3 regions of the Enterococcus raffinosus genome follow, and region 1 is predicted to be linked to each of the others. Evidence: riboswitches for the same ligand, from Rfam matches in the RefSeq annotation. Region 1 holds a riboswitch; each other region holds the start of a gene.
What was found. A riboswitch is a leader RNA that binds a small molecule or an ion and turns the genes downstream of it on or off. The one in region 1 is predicted to bind magnesium.
Positions count from the first base shown of each region.

Region 2: another riboswitch for magnesium. It lies ahead of J9537_RS20210 (FtsW/RodA/SpoVE family cell cycle protein); the one in region 1 lies ahead of J9537_RS19720 (LCP family protein).
Region 3: another riboswitch for magnesium. It lies ahead of J9537_RS05445 (GNAT family N-acetyltransferase); the one in region 1 lies ahead of J9537_RS19720 (LCP family protein).

Region 1 is NZ_CP072889.1:1,060,151-1,062,356, forward strand. Features, by position in the region: partial or broken gene J9537_RS19720 (LCP family protein) at 1-954, opposite strand, end outside; M-box (ykoK) riboswitch at 1,038-1,204, opposite strand; gene J9537_RS19725 (Nramp family divalent metal transporter) at 1,668-2,206, shown strand, end outside.
Region 2 is NZ_CP072889.1:1,160,261-1,162,466, reverse strand. Features, by position in the region: gene J9537_RS20210 (FtsW/RodA/SpoVE family cell cycle protein) at 1-1,045, opposite strand, end outside; M-box (ykoK) riboswitch at 1,161-1,328, opposite strand; gene J9537_RS20205 (MucBP domain-containing protein) at 1,692-2,206, shown strand, end outside.
Region 3 is NZ_CP072888.1:1,115,126-1,117,331, reverse strand. Features, by position in the region: gene mgtA (magnesium-translocating P-type ATPase) at 1-602, opposite strand, end outside; gene J9537_RS05445 (GNAT family N-acetyltransferase) at 802-1,230, opposite strand; M-box (ykoK) riboswitch at 1,406-1,575, opposite strand; gene J9537_RS05440 (hydroxymethylglutaryl-CoA reductase, degradative) at 1,840-2,206, opposite strand, start outside.

The sequences.
Region 1 (2,206 bases):
AGACAAAGTCCTTCTTATCTTGTTCATTCTTTTTATCTATTCCAAGACTTACTCTCAATTCATGACTGACGTAGCGAATGCTGTCTGGGTATAGTTCCACCATACTACGCCCCTGATTACTGAAGGTTCGCCAATCAAAGGTGAGCCGTTGTTTGTCATAATCGCTGTAAGCCAAACTATTTTTCATCAGTGTTATTAGCTGATTGCCAGTAATATTGGTTTGGATATTGTTGTCAAACGAGTCAATGATTCCTGTAAGGTTTTAACGGTATCCTTTGACTTTAATTTCTTTCCCACCGCCTGGATAATTTCTTGCTGGCGAAAGCCCCGCATGATATCGTTATCGCTGTGACGTTCTCGTGCATAGGATAAAGCCTTTGTTCCATCAACGTGCTGTTTCCCTTCATCGAAGTGGATGGCCCCTGGACCGTCTTTTGTTACACCATCAAAGGAATGCTGAACATTGATATCGATCCCGCCAATGGCATCAATAAACTGAATAAAGGATAAGAAATTAAACACGCAATAATGAGCAATCGGAATCTTCAGTAGCTTCTCTACCGTATTGACAGATGCAGTCGGCCCGCCAAAGGTATAGGCGGCTTCGATCCGCTGATTGCCGTGGTAGTTCTTGGCCTCAATAGGTACAAAGCTATCTCGCGGCAAACTGCAGAAGGTAAGCTTTTTCGTTTTATTATTGATGGTGATAACCATCATGGCATCCGTTCGAGTGGTGCCGAGCTTTCTTTCAATGGTGTTGTCTAAGCCCATAATCAAAAAAGCTTCACTATCTTGCTTGCTTTGTGTTTGATACTCATTTTTTATGGGGTGATAGCCGTTAGCCAGAGCTTTTTTTAAATGCTGATTGGCTAATAAGAAATAGGCGGAGACAGAAATGGTACACATTAGGATAGCCGTTAGACAAAGTAAAATTATTTTTTGCACGCGTTTCATGATAAATCTTCCTTTCAATTTAAAATTGTTTATATTAACAAAAAGGACAGCCTTCTTACACACAATAAGAAGGCTGTCCTTTCATGTCCTCTCATCGTCTGAGTTTTAGCACTATACAACGTAAAGAAAATTCTTAGCTATTTTTAGAAGAGCCTTAATTCGACCATTCGTGTTTTACACATTGGCATCTTTCGATGTTTTTGCGCAATAGCCTATGTTTGTATAGAAGCCTCACCTAACAAGATAATTAAGCTGTCAACTGAACATATAATAACGAGGAGAGATCAAATAAAACAGTTGAATCGTTTTTCTTAACAATATATTTATAAAAGACATTATTAAATAAACATTATTAAATAGGTGAAAAGTCTTTACGAAAAATCCGTAATGAGAAAGATAAAAGAACAAGAATATACAATAATATTTTTTAAAATAACGATTATTTCGTATTTAGGAAGGAGTGTTAGCGAAGGCCGTCTTTTAGGAGCGAAAAGAGTTGAAACAAATCATAAAGAAATGATTTTCACTGAAAAGGAATAGACATGGGATAACGTAACTCCTTTAAAAAAAGCCTGATACAGAAGGTCATTGTACAAATCTTCTTGTTGCGAAAACACGTCACTTGCGATATTTTAGGGTTGCCTAAAATAATTAAGAAGCCGTTTTTGAAAGAAGGAATTTGATTGAATGATCCACAGCAAAGTAAACGGAGTGTGTCACACACAAAACATCATTTAGTTGAGTATGCAAACGGACCATCACTTGAAGAAATTAATGGAACCATTGAAGTTCCTAAGAACATGAATTTTTGGAGAACCTTGTTCGCCTATTCTGGACCAGGAGCTCTTGTTGCCGTCGGCTATATGGACCCCGGCAACTGGTCGACTTCAATTACTGGCGGCCAGAATTTTCAATACCTATTGATGTCAATCATTCTCATGTCCAGTTTGATCGCGATGCTTTTGCAATACATGTCTGCCAAGCTAGGGATCGTCTCTCAAATGGACTTGGCACAGGCGATTCGGGCGCGAACCAGCAAACCGTTGGGCATCGTACTCTGGCTTTTAACGGAGTTGGCCATTATGGCAACGGATATCGCAGAGGTTATTGGTGGAGCCATTGCTCTTTATCTGTTATTCCATATTCCATTATTCATTGCGGTATTCATTACCGTTTTTGATGTCTTGTTACTGCTGCTATTAACAAAAATCGGATTTAGGAAAATCGAGGCGATCGTTGTGGTGTTGATTGT
Region 2 (2,206 bases), 100 kb from region 1:
AACTAATAAAAGGTAACGGCACTCCTGTCATAGGTATTAGTCCTAAAATACTAGCAATATTGATACTGGTTTGGAGAAGCAAAAGCGTTCCAACCCCAAAATAAATTAAGCTGACCTGCTGATTCACTTCCTTCGCCGCTAAAACAAATAGACGAAGAGCAATCAGAAAAAGCAATGCCAATACGAGTAAGCCGACAACAACGCCTAATTCCTCCACCAAAATCGAATACACAAAATCTGTTTCCGCTACTGGTAAATAGCCTTTTTTAGTAATACTATTTCCCAGCCCTCTACCAAAAAAACCACCGTTATAAAGCGCGTAGTACGAATTACTCATTTGAAATCCTTTACCGTAGGGATCTAGAAATGGATCTCTCACTAAGCGGATACGATCATAGGTATGGGCAAATAATTCTGGCAAAAGATGGTGGCTGCCCAAAAAAAGTATCGCGCCTCCGATTAAAACAATCCCCAAAATCAACCCTGAAAAAATAAGTACTGACCACTGATAGGGCAATTGCGCAGTCGTAATAATGACTAAAGCGACTCCCCAAATAATGATTGCACCTGTCACTTTAGGCTGGAGCAAAATCAATAATCCGCTAAGTGCCACTAGACCACAAGGAACCAGCATTTCCTTTCTGGTGCGCTTCACGCGGAAAAAATACGCCAAATAAAGAATCAGTGCCACATTTGTGACTTCAGAAGGCTGGAATTGAATACCTAATAAGGAGACCCATCTTTGTGCACCATTAATATTGACGCCACTTATTTTCACTAACAGTAAACTAACTAGTCCAACTGCTAATAAACTTTGCGCTAGCTTACCATTTATTAGTACATTATTTTTCACATGAAAAAGCACAGCAATCAGCAGCCAGCTTAGCCCCATAAAAACCGCCTGCTTACTAAATAGCGACAATGGATTTTCCCCTTCCGCCATCAAACGATAAGAACTAGCACTAAAAACAATTAAAAGACCGATCAGGCTTGTCCCCAAATAAGGTAATAACAGCAGCCAATCGATCTTTTTTCTTTTCATCATGTTCATCTCTCCCTTCATCAAGTAATTGTTTGAGACGAGAGAGTCCACAATAAATAACCTAAAAAAGAGACACCAAACGTTAGCGAAAAAAACTAACAAGTCTGGTGTCTCACACAATCAATCTCATCGTCTGAGTTTTAGCACTAAACAACGTAAAGAATAACTCTTAGCTATTTTATGAAAAGCCTTAATCCGACAATTCCTATTTTACACATTGGCGTCTTTCGACGTTTCTGCGCAATAGCCTATGTTTGTTTAGGAGCCTCACCTAACAAGTTTACTTATATTTACTTTCACAAAGAATACTACTTTTTTTGTCAGTAAATAGCAAAATATTCTAAAGAAAATACGACTTTCTTTACATTTGCTTATAAAATCCTTTACTAAAAATTTACTAGGATCAGAAACCTTTTTATGGTATTTAAAAACCTTCTTTTTATAAAAGAACGAATAATCACAAGTAATTTGAACACTATATTATTTAGTAAGCTCTTATACAATACGCGTCTAATCAAGTGAAATAACTTCTTTATTAAAAAGAAAATGGTCAAATAAAATAATGCAAAAATTAAAACTTGAGCAGTTTATTTATTAAAAAAGAATTATTATTTACCCATTACATACCTATTATAAAGGAGTTATATTTGTGAAAAAGAATTTATATAAATTATTTGCTTGTTCAATCGTGTTGGGCCCTCTCTCGACCTTTCCTATCCAAAGTAACGCTGAAACATCTACTGACAGCAGCGCTCTAAACAGTACGGTTTTCTCTGAACCACTGAACACGACAAGCTCAGTGAATAGTCTCTCATCAACAACAGAAAGCTCCGCAACGCAAGATAGTACAGTAGCGCCCATTCTGGGAACAACTGAACCTTCTACAGCGGATTCACAACCATCAAGCTCTTCAACCGCAACACTTGAACCAGAACCACGTATAGCCTCTGTAGACTCGTGGATGCCAGACCCTGTCTTACAGCAGCTTGTTGCAAAAACGATTGGCAAAACTAAAGATACCTTGACTCAAGAAGATATGACAAAACTTACTAGCTTGTATATTCAAAATTCAGATAATGCTATCGCTAATTTACAAGGGTTGGAGTTAGCCACAAACTTGGACTATTTTTATATGAATTCAAATAATCAAATTACGGATTTTTC
Region 3 (2,206 bases), on a different replicon from region 1:
ATTATCTCACCAGCACTTTTCTCAACAGGATAGCTTTCGCCAGTTAGAGCAGATTGTGAGATGAATAGATCCTTCGTGGTAATCAGACGGATATCCGCTGGAATCATATCCCCTGCGGAAAGTTTTACTAGATCACCGCAGACGATCTCCTCCATCGGAATCTCGTTATAACGATTCTCTCTACGAACCGTTGCCGTTACCTTGACCAATGATTTTAACTTTTCTGCCGCTTTATTTGAACGAACAGACTGTACCAGTGTCATTGTTCCACTGACTAACACCATAACCAAAATAATGCCGCTGCCAAAGAAATCTTTCTCACCTGCTTCTGGCAAGATCCCTTCTGTAACCAAAGAAATGAATCCTAACCCAATTAGTACCAAAGTAAAAGGGGTAATAAATGCTTTTAGAACTTCTATGATAAATGGTGTCGCCTTTTTTAAAGGAAGCTTATTTTCACCAAATGCTTCTCTAGCTTCTAAAACTTCCTCAGCTGATAATCCCAATGTCGATGTATTAAACGTCTCAAAAATATTTTTCACTGTTTTTCTAGCAAATAAACTATAATCTGTCCTTGTTGTTACTTTCTTTTGTTGTCTCATTTTTTTCTCCTTTTCTCCGAAAAAAATATGCCATAATCCTATCCCTATAAACAAGTATAGAGCCATATCTTTTACCGTATTCATCCTTACCCCTCCTGCAATCGACGGGCTTATGGAGAAAAGTGGAGGTTAAAAACAAATAGACAATAGTATCTTGTTTGTTCTTTTCTGCCATAAACCCGTAATTATTGAGCTACTGTCATCCATTTGTTTTCATCTCCTTTTTTTCTGTTTGTTCAAGTGATGATTGAATCTTCTTTTTATAGCTTCTCATAACCAATCTGCCTTCTTCATAATCATCAGAAATCGCCTGGTATCCTAATTTTTCATAAAATCCCCATGCTTGCTTTCTACCAGTTAAAAAAACGAAACAAAAGCCGAAACTCCTCGCGATCTGTTCTGCATAAATCAATAAATTTTTTCCTAACCCTTCCCCTTGAAAATGAGCATCTACTGCAACTTGTTTGATCTGAGCACATTTGTTTGAGATCGGATGTAGTAATAGCGTTCCTACTACTCGATTCCCTCGCTTGACAACCAAGTGAAGATCGTTCTTTTCCTCTCTAGGTGCTTGGAATAGAAGTTGCTTACCAGAGCTTAGCTTTAACTCGTTGTTTCTAAGTGTCAAGGCCTCATTATATAATGGGCTATTCCACTTTGTTAATGTGAACACTGTTTTACCATGATTGTTCCTCCTTATTCTTGTTTTAAAAATAATAATGATTGCTACGTAAAAAAGGCTTTTCGCTCAAAAACTCAGCGAAAAGCCTTACTATTATTCATCCTAAAGAGACAAAGTCGTATAGTCGATCTAATCGTTGAGTTTTGGCACTATACAACGTAAAGACAAACATCTTAGCTACCTTAAGAAAAGCCTTGTATTCGACAGTTCCTGTTCTACCCATTGGCGTCTCTCGACATTTTTGGGCAGTAGCCTATGTTTGTATAGGAGCCTCACCTAACAAATCATATTTTATTTTCGAACACAATATAACAAGTAATAACGAGTCTGTCAAACTTTTTTATGAAAAAAATCCGTTGATCCCTTTATTCACACTTTGAAAAATCCAATTTCATATTGATTTAAAGCGATTTTTTTATTAAAAAAAGTTTTCAAATTAATTTATAGTTTATATAAAAGTTCAGAAAAATCTGAGAGGATATAATTAAATAACGATTGTTTCTATAAAAAAGAGTAGAGCCTCTTGCTCTACTCAATCGTTTTCGACTCTTTTAATTAACCCAAACGAAGTTTTTTTATAATTTCTTCAGCTGTCGCTAAATTCATTCGTTCAGCTTTTCTTAATTGTCTAGAAACTTGTGGGATTTCACTAGTTGTGGCGCCTGCAGTAATCGCTAACGAACGACTTTGCATCGCCATGTGTCCCTTTTGAATTCCTTCTGTGACTAATGCACGAATAGCCGCAAAATTTTGAGCCAATCCAACAGCCACGATGATTTCTCCTAGCTCTTCAGCAGACGTTATTTCTAATAACTTCAAGCTTAATTGCGCTTTTGGAAAAACCTTTGTTGCTCCTCCAACAATTCCAACCTTCATAGGCAAAGTCAGTTTACCAATGAGGGTGTTCTCTTGAATAGACCAA